DNA from 4 places in the Rahnella aquatilis CIP 78.65 genome. Region 1 is predicted to be linked to each of the others. Evidence: predicted binding sites of a transcription regulator. Region 1 holds the regulator's gene; each other region holds the start of a gene.

Region 1 (3,212 bases):
TTGCCTGCGTTGCAGAGCACTTCATTGAGAACAAGAGGTTAGGTAATCTTATGGCCGTTGTAGGTATCTTCTTTGGATCCGATACAGGTAACACCGAAAACATCGCAAAAATGATCCAGAAGCAATTGGGTAAAGATGTTGCAGAGGTGCATGACATTGCGAAGAGCAGCAAAGAGGATCTGGAAAAATTCGATATTTTGCTAATCGGTATTCCAACCTGGTATTACGGTGAAGCGCAGTGTGACTGGGACGACTTTTTCCCAACGCTGGAAGAGATAGATTTCGAAGGTAAGCTGGTTGCACTGTTTGGCTGCGGTGATCAGGAAGACTACGCCGAATATTTCTGCGACGCGCTGGGCACCGTGCGCGATATCATTGAACCACGCGGCGCAGTGATTGTCGGACACTGGCCTACCGAAGGTTACCACTTCGAAGCCTCTAAAGGCCTGGCTGATGATAAGCACTTCATCGGACTGGCAATTGACGAAGATCGTCAGCCGGAACTGACCAGCGAACGCGTTGATGCCTGGGTGAAGCAGATCACAGAAGAACTCAGCCTTTCTGAAATTATTGGCTAAAAACCCTGTTGGCCCTGAGGATTTATTCTACAATTGAAGGGCCAAACTATTACTGAAATTAACAATTTAACTGCTACAAAATTGTAACTTTCGGTCATATCAAGGTACACTGAGTTCCTCTGTTTTTTCTATTGATCAAGTCGTTGCATTCCAAATGTGACCGGCAATTTGTGATCTTTATTAACAGGCTGTCGTTGACGAGAATTGGCACATTGCGTTAAACGAAGAGATTAAACGAATAATTTTGTGCCGCCGATGCCACAGGCTGCATGCCTCAACTTGATTAGCACATAGTAACAGGACTGAATCCGCATGACTGACAACAACACCGCACTGAAGAAAGCTGGCTTAAAAGTCACGCTTCCGCGCCTCAAAATCCTGGAAGTGCTGCAAGCGCCGGAAGGTCATCACGTTAGTGCGGAAGATCTTTACAAGCAACTGATTGATATGGGTGAAGAAATCGGTCTGGCGACGGTCTACCGTGTCCTGAACCAGTTCGACGATGCCGGTATCGTTACGCGTCATAATTTCGAAGGCGGCAAGTCCGTATTCGAACTGACTCAGCAACATCACCACGATCACCTGATCTGCCTCGATTGCGGACGTGTGATCGAATTCCGTGACGAGTACATTGAAGGCCGTCAGCGTGAGATTGCTAAAAAACACGGTATCAAGCTCACCAACCACAGTTTGTACCTGTACGGCCACTGTGAAGCAGGCGATTGCCGCGAAGATGAATCTTTGCACAACGATAAACCTGCGCATTAATATGCACAGGGCAACCTCGTTGCCGCACAGGCTCTGAATTAATTAACCGCTGAAAAGCGGTTTTTTTATGCGTGGATTTTGCGCTGACAGCAGACATAAAAAACCCCGGCAGCCGGGGTTTGATTGATGCCTGTTTGATTCACGGTTGCGGAGAATTATTGGCGCTGATTTCCTGCCATATCTTTCCGCAATCTGCTGCATACGCCTGACCATTACCGGTTTTACGCGCCGTCAGACAGCGCTGGTAATCCACCACACGCACCGTTTCCTGTTCCGCAAATTGCTGGTGGGCCTTTTCCTGTTTCAGTTTATTCAGTAACACCTGACAGGAAGCCAGTTTGTCCGGATTACCTTCCGACGTATTGATACAGGTACGATAATCTTCCCGCGTTTGGGATATTTGTACCTGATCGGTGGTTGGCGCACAACCGGCCAGCAGAACAGCCGAAACCACGATCATCAGTAATTTATTCATCGACATAGCGACCTCAGAAAATAGTGAATGGAGCGATAACGATGAATTTCACGTCTTTTTCATCCTGGAAGATATTGCCGTACCCGCCGCCCCAGCTCGGAATATCCGAATGGTTGTCGTACTGGGTGTAATGCAGTTTGAATAACGTACCTTTCGCGCGACCTTCCTGAAGGGTGTACAGCGCATCCAGGCTCCAGGCGCTTTCTTTCAGGCGCTGGCTCTGGTCGTAAGCAGCGTTGGTACTCGGTTTGGCATCCCACGCATAAACATATGAGCCACCGAATGCCAAACCCGGTAAATCCCATTTCGCCAGGTCATACAATACGCCTGCATACAGTGCTTTTTCCCCGTTGGCGTTGAAGTCCGAGCGGTTGTCCCACCACACATCAAGACGGCCATTTGAGGAAGAATAAGTCGGGGTCATGCGCTGCAGGAAGTAACCCTGATTCCCTTCCGCTTTGACCATTGTCCCTTCCAGTCGCCAGTTAAACTGACCGGTGGTATAGCCGAAGGTCAGCGCCTGCAACCATGCCAGACCATCGTACAAACTGTTCGGATCGTTCTTATCACTGATACGGTCTTCTGCGCCATAGAACTGATAGCTGGTGGTCAGCGGATTGCCCAGCAGATCCATTTTGTACGAGGCTTTAGCAAAATACTGATCGACATAACTTTCCGCCTGGCCAAATGCGCCTTCCAGCACGAAGTCATTTTTAAAATCATATTTTGCCCCGAGCGAGTGAATATAAGAAACGCCGGTTTTCTGGTCATTCTGGCGGAAATCATCCATTTCCAGATGCCACGGCGATTTATATTCGTCAGCCCACATATAGGAGAAACTCAGCTCACCCGGCTCACCGAAATCGTGTTTATAACCGGCTTCTGCACCGCGATAGGTACCCGGCATAAAGCTCCAGTGCGGCGCGATCAGTGTCTGTCCGGTAGGCTGAATATAGCCCGCGTGCCCCCAGAATCCGCCGTATTTGAATTTACCGGCGGCCTTATAAAGGCTGACCCCGCTTTTATCACCCGAGTAATCTTCGTCGTAAGCGCGGTTGCTGTTGGAAAAAGCGATTTCGTTGGGATGTCCGCTCTCGCTGCTCTCGGCCATTTCAATCGCCGTAAAGGCCGCGATATCAACACCAAAAATGTCCCAGGCATACCCGGAAGAAAAATCGAGATTCAGGTTAGCGGTAGAATGCGAAAGGTTGGTTGTATAGTCTTTGTAGCTGTTACTTGTCGGATCCATATCCTTGCGGTCACGTTCACGCTGCCAGTAATACACGCCCCCCGTCAGCGTTGAATCATCAATAAAACCGGCCGCCTGGGCCTCTGGTGAAAACATCATTCCGCCACCCAGTAAGGTGCCGGCGAGAGAATACATGGCAGGT
Region 2 (3,212 bases), 1.7 Mb from region 1:
TGACCCGTGTGGCCGGTCTGACCCGCATGATGGCGCAGAATATCGTCAACTGGCGCGATGAGAACGGTCAGTTCCGTAACCGCGAACAGTTGCTGAAAGTCAGCCGTCTGGGACCAAAAGCCTTTGAGCAATGCGCGGGCTTCCTGCGCATCAATCACGGCGACAATCCGCTCGATGCCTCGACGGTTCACCCGGAAACCTATCCGGTAGTGGAACGCATTCTGGCGGCGACACAGATGGCGCTGAAAGAACTGATGGGCGATTCGAATGTGTTGCGCGGCCTCAAAGCCAGCGAATTCACCGATGAGCAATTCGGTGTGCCGACGGTCACCGACATTATTAAAGAGCTGGAAAAACCGGGGCACGATCCGCGTCCTGAGTTTAAAACCGCGACCTTCGCCGATGGCGTGGAAACCATGAACGACCTGATGCCAGGTATGATCCTCGAAGGTTCTGTCACTAACGTCACCAACTTTGGTGCATTCGTCGATATCGGCGTCCATCAGGACGGTCTGGTGCATATCTCGTCACTGGCGAACAAGTTCGTTGAAGATCCGCATACCGTGGTGAAAGCCGGTGATATCGTGAAAGTCAAAGTGATGGAAGTCGATCTGCAACGCAAACGTATCGCGCTGACCATGCGACTGGATGAGCAACCGGGCGAAGCGCCTGCCCGCCGTTCTTCCGCGCCAGCGGCAGATACCCGCGACAACCAGAAACGCCATTCGCCGAACAAACCGGCGGGCCGCAATACGGTTCCGGCGGGCAATAATGCCATGGCTGATGCACTGGCAGCCGCGCTCGGCAAAAAACGGTAATTCTCTGTTTTATCCTCTGCCGACGAAAGCCGCTGATAATCAGCGGCTTTTTTTATGGCTCTTTTTTCAACACTTTTTAAACTCTGTCCTAATGAATCAATCACTGAGATAAATCAATAAATCGACCATCAGGCAGGCATAGGATAGCAACGCGGTGGAGATAGCCGCGAAGAGGCCCGCCTCTTTTCTTTTGTCTCCATACGCGTACTAATTATGATAACTATTCTCGTTTGTACTTCGTTGCGTATTCAATGCGCCGTCAGCCAAGGGCTGATAATTTCGCACCAGGGACAATTTCTGAGCACTATCTTTAGCAACAAAAATCGTTAGCCACATAAATCGCTGGTCAGCGACATCACCGGGCAGGGACGCACGGCGCAGTATCACTAAAACGCCGTCATCCATTAATGCCTGATCGCCTCGCGAGGAATTATGCAACTTCAGTCAAAACGTGCTTATAAAATTACCGGCTTTTCTCATGAGATCAGTCCGGCGTACCGGCAGAAACTGCTGTCACTCGGGATGTTACCGGGGTCATTTTTTAACATTATCCGCGTCGCGCCGATGGGCGATCCGGTACAAATCGAAACCCGCCGTACCAGCCTCGTCGTCCGCAGAAAAGATCTCGATCTCCTCCAGCTCGAGATGCTGGCCTGATCCCCGCATCAGGCCATCGACTGTTCATTTTTCGCGGCGGGCCTTGTGCTTGCATGTTTCCCTTTTCTCACGCGTAGACTTTAACGTATGAAACCATTAACTATCGGCCTGATTGGTAACCCAAACTCAGGCAAAACGACGCTTTTCAATCAGTTAACCGGTTCACGCCAGCGTGTCGGTAACTGGGCAGGGGTTACTGTCGAGCGCAAAGAAGGTCAGTTCACCACCGCTGAGCATCAGATTACACTGGTGGATTTACCCGGCACCTATTCCCTGACCACCATTTCCGAGCAAACCTCGCTCGATGAACAAATTGCCTGCCATTACATTCTCAGTGGTGATGCAGATCTGATGATCAACGTCGTGGATGCCTCAAACCTCGAGCGCAATTTATACCTGACACTGCAACTGCTGGAGCTGGGCGTGCCGTGCATCGTGGCGCTGAACATGCTTGATATCGCTAAAATCCAGAACATCAATATTAATATCCCTGCGCTATCTGCCCGTCTGGGTTGCCCGGTAGTCGCGCTGGTCTCTACCCGTGCCAGCGGCATCAAAGAACTGAAAGCCGCGATCGACGAGTTACCCCAGGTGGCTGCGCTGGAACGTGTGCAATATCATCCGGTTCTGCAACAGGAAGTGGATGTGCTGGCTGCGGGCATGCCGCAAGACATGGCGCTGCAACAACGCCGCTGGCTGGCACTGCAAATTCTTGAAGGGGATATTTATAGCCAGACGCATGCAGGCAACGCGCAGGCATTATTGCCGCAGGTGAAAGCCCGGCTGGCTGAGCACAAACTGGAAGATCCGGCGCTGCTGATTGCCGATGCACGTTATCAGAGCATCGCGGCACTTTGCGCCGAGATCAGCAACTCTCATCTCACGGCGCCGAACAAACTGACGCAGGTGCTCGATCGCGTGATCCTCAACCGCTTTCTGGGCGTGCCGATTTTCCTGCTGGTGATGTATCTGATGTTTGTGCTGGCCATCAACATCGGCGGCGCGCTGCAACCGATTTTCGATATCGGCTCAGCCGCGATTTTCATTCAGGGCATGCAGTGGATTGGCTTTACCCTGCATTTCCCGCAGTGGCTGACCATTTTCCTGGCACAGGGGCTGGGTGGCGGTATCAATACCGTGCTGCCGCTGGTGCCGCAAATCGGCATGATGTATCTGTTCCTCTCCTTCCTTGAAGACTCCGGTTATATGGCGCGTGCCGCATTTGTGATGGACAGGCTGATGCAATCGCTCGGCCTGCCGGGGAAATCCTTTGTGCCGCTGATTGTCGGTTTTGGCTGTAACGTACCGTCTATCATGGGCGCCCGTACGCTGGATGCGCCGCGCGAACGTCTGATCACCGTGATGATGGCACCGTTTATGTCATGCGGCGCACGTCTGGCGATTTTCGCGGTATTCTCCGCGGCGTTCTTCGGCCAGGACGGCGCATCTGTCGTATTCTCGCTGTATCTGTTAGGCATCGTGGTCGCCATCCTGACCGGCCTGCTGCTGAAATACACCATCATGCGCGGCGAAGCCTCGCCGTTTGTGATGGAACTGCCGGTGTATCACGTGCCGCACCTGAAAAGTCTGCTGCTGCAAACGTGGCAACGTCTGAAAGGATTCGTATTACGTGCTGGCAAGGTGATCGTGATTGCCAGTATTTTCATCGGCGCGCTGAACAGCTTCTCGTTCAGCGGCAAGGCAGTGGATAACATCAATGACTCTGCGCTGGCGTCA
Region 3 (3,212 bases), 1.5 Mb from region 1:
GGTTAATGGCGAGGCAGTTTCCCCCGCAGCAGCAGACACTCAGGCACCTACTGCTCCGGGCAAACCGGTTGTCTCTTCTGTCACTGCCTCTACGGTTTCATTAAGCTGGAATGCGGCAACCGATAATGTCGGCGTTGATGATTATGTTGTTTATTATTATCCAACCGCAACAGATGTTTCTTTTGCATTAACGACTGCAACGAAGACAACAAATATCACGTTAAAAAATCTGTCATCTGAAACGAATTACTCGATTCAGATAAAAGCACGTGATGCTCAGGGAAATGAATCGCCATTTACCTCAGTTGTCAGTGTTACAACTATTCAGGGGACAGACGCCAGCGCCGGATACGCTGCTTATCTTGATGTATCTATTAATGCTACCTGGTATCCTGAAATAAGTGTCAACACCCAATATACCCAATGGGCAGTAGATCATAATGTCGATAAACTTTACTTAGCCTTCTTAGCTTATAGCGTCACTAAAGGCGGACTGGTGTGGGTAAATGATAATTTCGATTATGATTATGCAAAGCCCCTGACTGACATGATCAATACGTCTAATACCCAGGCCGTCATTGCCTTCGGCGGCGCAAAAGGCATCGACCCGTCTTATCATGTGAGCGTAGATACGCTGGTGGGCATGTACCAAAAAGTATTAAGTGATTTCCATTCAAACCATATCGATTTGAATTTTGAAGGCGGGACGAAATATAACAGTACGGTTGCGCTGACCGCCGCTGCCAGAGTGCAGGCATCAAACCCTGACGTAAAATTCAGCCTCACCATGCAAATCAATGATCAGGGCTTAAGGCCGGAAGCACTGGCAATGGTTGAACTGGCCAAAAGTTTAAACGTGGTTCTTGATGTTCAAATCATGACCATGTGTTTTGCCCGAAGCAATGTGGGCCAGGCCTCAATTGATGTCGCTGAAAAAGTCTATGAGCAGCTCGCCGCCGTTTATAAGGATAAAACACCGGCTCAAATCTATGCCATGATCGTGATGGTTGAAGAGATTGGACAAAATGGGGGCGGAACAGGAATGGGGATTTTCACCTTCGCCGACACCGATTTAGTGTCAAATTACGTCAAAGAACGCGGTATGCATACACTGGCAATCTGGGCACTTAATCGTGACTTCCCGGGCGATGTGGGTATGGAAACCCCCACAGCATCAGGTGATCCTGAACAAACTCAACCCTATGAATTTTCGAATCGTTTCCTGTCAAACCTGCACTAAAGTAACCGATGTCATTATTTTCCGTCTCGGCTTTCTCTGACCGACCTTAAGGGCAAGAATTCTTTTCTTGCCCTTATTCTTTATTGTTCTAAGCCCCATATAACAGGCGCTTACGCGTACCCGCACAAAGTGTGGAGCATAGATAATCATTTTCAATATCATTTAATTAACTATAATGATCCGACTGATTACGCGGTGCTCACAATGACGGTGCCGCCCTACACTATGGAGACGATGAACATGAGTTATTCACTGCCATCACTGCCTTACGCATACGACGCACTCGAACCGCATTTCGACAAAGAAACGATGGAAATCCATCACACTAAACATCACCAGACCTACGTTAACAATGCTAACGCTGCGCTGGAAAGCCTGCCTGAACTGGCTGCACTGCCGGTTGAAGAACTGATCACCAAACTGGATCAGGTTCCTGCAGACAAAAAAGTTGTGCTGCGTAACAACGCAGGCGGCCACGCTAACCACAGCCTGTTCTGGAAAGGCCTGAAAACCGGCACCACCCTGCAGGGCGAACTGAAATCTGCCATCGAACGCGATTTCGGCAGCGTTGACGCGTTCAAAGAAGCTTTCGAGAAAGCAGCGGCAACCCGTTTCGGTTCAGGCTGGGCATGGCTGGTACTGAAAGATGGCAAACTGGCTGTCGTGTCTACGGCTAACCAGGACAGCCCGCTGATGGGCGAAGCCATTTCCGGCGCTTCCGGTTACCCGCTGCTGGGTCTGGACGTGTGGGAACACGCTTACTACCTGAAATATCAGAACAAACGTCCTGACTACATCAAAGCCTTCTGGGCCGTTGTAAACTGGGACGAAGCAGCAAAACGTCTGGCTGAAGCGAAGTAATTTCGCCCTGCCGCCCTTCGCGGGCACGATGATGTTTTAGCCAACGGCGGGTCTGCGACCCGCCTTTTTTATGTCCTGAATTCGTATGCCTGATCACTGTTTTACAGCGAGTTATTCTTCTGTTTCCCACCTTTTTTAGACCCCGCTCGCATTAATCAAAAATACGCCGCAGATCCTATAAAGTTTATGAAACACCCTACCGATAGATCGTTCACAAAGGCGTCACAAAACCGCATGTCTATTTAAAAGGGATGTTTGACGGAGAATGATTATGAGTAACGGATCGGGTCTTTCGCAGTGGATGAACAATCTTAAGGTCGGCACCAAACTGGGTCTGGGTTTCGGCCTGGTGCTTTTGATCGCAGCCATCATTACCACTGCGGGAATGATTAAATTTAATGACATCAGTCAGCGTGCGGAAAAAGTCGATTTCAGTAATCAGATGAATGCATTACTCAATGATGCCCGCCTCAGCCGTACGCTTTATCAGCTCAATTACAATCCGGTGTATCTCAAACAAAATCAGGACAATATTGACGCGCTGTCGCAACTGATTTCGCAGTCGAAAGACAAGCTGGAATGGGATGCGGCTGGCCAGACCGAACTGGATCAGGTGCCGGTAAAAATCCATGAATATCAGCAGGCACAAACCGCGTTTAAACAAGCCGTCGATCGCAAAGATGCAGTACGCGCCAGTTGGAATCTTTCCGAAACTGAAGCCATTGTGAAGCGTTTACAGGATCAGCTGCGTGTTGAAGATGCCGATCCTTCCATTCGTCTTTCACTGGCCGAAGTCATTCAAAAACTGATCAACGTGCGTTATGACGTGCGCGGCCTGTTACTCAACATCAGCAAAGAATCCGAAGCCAAACTGTTGAAGTCAATTGATGATACGCAGGCCAATGCTAAAAAACTGAACGCATTACTGTTGCCGGATCAGCAAGCCACACTCGCCCCGCTGATGAGTGCGCTGGCGACCTATAAAGATCATGTTATGGCCTACATGCCAGCTTATGAAGATGAACAAAAGAACTCGCAACTGCTGTCAGTAAAAGCCGCTGAGATGAACGCACTGGTAGCGAAAATCTTTAAAAACGAACTGGATAACACG
Region 4 (3,212 bases), 720 kb from region 1:
CGGTCCGGTGCCCTGGGTGGTTTTGTCCGCGAAGAGGATTTTCTCCAGACGGTGGAAACCGGTGAAGTTCGGATCCTCGGCTTTTTTCTCGAAATCATCTTCACGGGCATCGATGCTGCCGTCCAGATCAGAGAACAGCTCGGCAATCGGTTCGATGCGCTCGTAGTAAACGCGGGTCGACGCGTAAAGGGATTGGGCTTTCGCCAGATCGCCCTTCTTCACCGCGTCCGTAAAGGCTTTGGTATGTGCCACCAGTTCAGCCACCTGCTGAGTCACATACACTTTGTATTCCGCAATCGGGCCGACCAGCGCCATGGCGTCAGGCTTGCCGGAAGCGGCCGTACCTTCAGCAGTGACCGTCAGTTTGCCTTTCGGATTGCTCAGCAGGCCGCAGGTCATGTCGTATTCGCCCGGTTCGAGGTTAGCCGTCATTTTCTGCGTGAAGCCCGGCGCCACGTTTTCACGTTCTTCCACCACCATCACGCCTTTCAGAATTTCCCATTCCAGGTTTTTCTGGCTGTTGTTATGGATAACAAACTGGGTTTTACCGGCGGGCACGGTGAGCGCCATCGGTTCACATTGTTTGTCGTTAACAGCAATTTTAACCTGACGAACATCAGCAGCCAGCACACTGGCGCTCAGCGCGAAAGCCGGCAGGGACAACAGTACAGTCTGTAAAGCTTTACGGCGAAAATGTGGCATGTACAACTCCGTGACAAAGGCAAGATGATGAAAGGTTTAAGGATCAACGTTGTGTTTTTTGCCCGGCAGAGGCCGGCGCGACCACAGGCGATTTACCCTGTGGTTTAAAGAACAGGAACAGTGCGGGGATCAGATACAGGAAATACACCGCAACTTCACTGACCGTCGGGGCCTCCTGATAGCCGAACATCCCTTCCAGCAACGTGCCGAATAAAGAGTGTGTGGATAATGTACCGCTCAGATCAAAGGCAATGTCCTGCATACGGTTCCACAATCCGGCTTCGTGGAAAGCGCGGATAGCCCCCGCAGCCAGCCCGGCGGCGACAAACAGAATGAACAGGCTGGTCCATTTGAAGAACTTCGCCAGATGCAGTTTCACCCCGCCGTAGTAGATCAGGAAACCCAGCACAATGGCTGCGCCGAGCCCGAGCATTGCGCCGATCGGCGCTTCGATACCGACGTCTTGCTGGAAGGCTGCCAGCAGGAAAAACACCGATTCCAGCCCTTCACGCGCAACCGCAAAAAACACCATCGCGACCAGCGCCCAGCCCTGACCGCGACCGGAATTCAGCGCATGATCAATCGCCCCTTCCAGATGCACTTTGATAGACCGCGACACTTTGCGCATCCAGAACACCATGTAAGTCAGGATGCACACCGCGACGGCCGCGACGATACCTTCAAACAGCTCCTGCTGTTTTTGCGGAAACTCACCGGTGGTGGCGTTGATGAAAAGACCGAGCGCCAGACACAGTGCGGCGGCGATGAAAACGCCAATCCAGACCACACCGAGCCACTGCCCGCGTTGCGTCCGTTTGAGGTAGCTGGCAATCAGGCTGACGATCAGCGCCGCTTCCAGCCCTTCGCGAAACATAATGAGAAACGGAACGAACATGACGAGCTCCCGAGCCCTCCATTCTGACGAACAACAGAATGTATGAGGCCTCTGTAAAGAAAAGTAAAAAGAAACGATAGTGATTATCATTCTTGCCAAAAGAAATACAAGAGGCAACCGATCCTTTTTTTGAAGGGGGGTTCGGTAAATACACATGAAAAAATCAGGACGGGAAGCTTATGCGGCAGAAAATGCTGAAAACCGGGGCCTGAATGCCCCCGGTCTGAGTGGTATAAAAGTAAACTATCCGTTAAATAGTATTATATTCCGCTTCGGCGGCAGTGAAGCGTTGTTCCACGGCGGCGGAAGGCTTACGCCCCGTCAGGCTGACAATCCAGATAGCCAGTGAAGCGAAAATGAAGCCGGGAATGATTTCGTACAGTTCAGCCCAGCCATATTGTTTCCACAGGATCACCGTCACGGCCCCCACAATCATGCCTGCCAGCGCACCGTTACGGGTCATACGTTTCCACATTACGGAAATCAGGATCACCGGTCCGAATGCCGCGCCGAAACCGGCCCAGGCATAACTGACTAAACCAAGAACACGGTTTTCCGGATTGGCGGCCAGCGCAATCGCGACCAGCGCCACAACCAGCACCATCGCACGACCAATCCATACCAGTTCGCGCTGGCCTGCCCCTTTGCGCAGGAAGGCTTTATACAAATCTTCAGTAATGGCGCTTGAACACACCAGCAACTGACAGCTCAGGGTACTCATCACCGCCGCCAGAATAGCGGACAGCAAGATACCGGCAATCCACGGATTGAACAGTATCTTCGCCAGTTCGATGAACACGCGCTCACCGTTTTGCGTCACGTTGCCCGCTTCGCCCGGATTATTACTGAAGTACGCAATCCCGAAGAAACCGACCGCAATGGTGCCCGCCAGACATAAAATCATCCATGTCATGCTGATACGGCGTGCGCTGCGGATAGTATGGTGGGAGTCGGCCGCCATGAAACGCGCCAGAATGTGCGGCTGGCCGAAATAGCCCAGTCCCCAGCCCAGCAGTGACAGAATCGCCACCAGATTCATGCCCTTGAACATATCGGTGTATTCAGGGTTTTTGGCATTGATCACCATCATGGAGGTATCAATGCCGCCAACGGCGAGGATAACGATAACCGGTGTGAGGATCAGCGCGAAAATCATCAGGGTTGCCTGCACGGTATCGGTCCAGCTGACCGCCAGAAAACCGCCGATGAAGGTATAGAGGATGGTCGCCGCCGCGCCAGCCCACAGCGCCGTCTGGTATGTCATGCCGAAGGTGCTTTCAAACAGACGCGCACCGGCCACAATCCCTGACGCACAATAAATGGTAAAGAACACCAAAATCACCATCGCGGAGATAATGCGCAGCAGCTTGCTGGAGTCTTCAAAACGATGCGTAAAGTAATCTGGCAAGGTCAGCGCGTTATTATTGGCTTCGGTGTGCACACGCAGCCGCCCCGCCACCAGTTTCCAGTTCAGGTACGCCCCGATGGTCAGGCCGATGGCAATCCAGCTTTCCGAAATCCCGGAAATAAAAATCGCCCCCGGCAACCCCATTAACAGCCAGCCGCTCATGTCGGAAGCCCCGGCGGAAAGCGCCGTCACCACGCTGCCTAAACT

The links. Region 1 encodes Fur, which represses iron uptake genes when iron is present. Its sites were predicted from a motif close to ATAATAATGAGAACNACTATCAA; they were not measured.
Region 2: the regulator Fur is predicted to act here: its motif matches at 1,026-1,048, upstream of feoA (ferrous iron transporter A).
Region 3: the regulator Fur is predicted to act here: its motif matches at 1,380-1,402, upstream of sodA (superoxide dismutase [Mn]).
Region 4: the regulator Fur is predicted to act here: its motif matches at 1,671-1,693, upstream of efeU (iron uptake transporter permease EfeU).

Annotation. Positions count from the first base shown of each region.
Region 1 is NC_016818.1:3,425,793-3,429,004, forward strand. Features, by position in the region: gene fldA (flavodoxin FldA) at 51-578, shown strand; gene fur (ferric iron uptake transcriptional regulator) at 891-1,346, shown strand; gene RAHAQ2_RS15510 (ChiQ/YbfN family lipoprotein) at 1,486-1,821, opposite strand; gene chiP (chitoporin ChiP) at 1,835-3,205, opposite strand.
Region 2 is NC_016818.1:277,300-280,511, reverse strand. Features, by position in the region: gene RAHAQ2_RS01265 (Tex family protein) at 1-818, shown strand, start outside; gene feoA (ferrous iron transporter A) at 1,251-1,475, shown strand; gene feoB (Fe(2+) transporter permease subunit FeoB) at 1,563-3,212, shown strand, end outside.
Region 3 is NC_016818.1:49,553-52,764, reverse strand. Features, by position in the region: gene RAHAQ2_RS00230 (fibronectin type III domain-containing protein) at 1-1,240, shown strand, start outside; gene sodA (superoxide dismutase [Mn]) at 1,481-2,101, shown strand; gene RAHAQ2_RS00220 (methyl-accepting chemotaxis protein) at 2,373-3,212, shown strand, end outside.
Region 4 is NC_016818.1:2,707,459-2,710,670, forward strand. Features, by position in the region: gene efeO (iron uptake system protein EfeO) at 1-702, opposite strand, end outside; gene efeU (iron uptake transporter permease EfeU) at 746-1,597, opposite strand; gene putP (sodium/proline symporter PutP) at 1,848-3,212, opposite strand, start outside.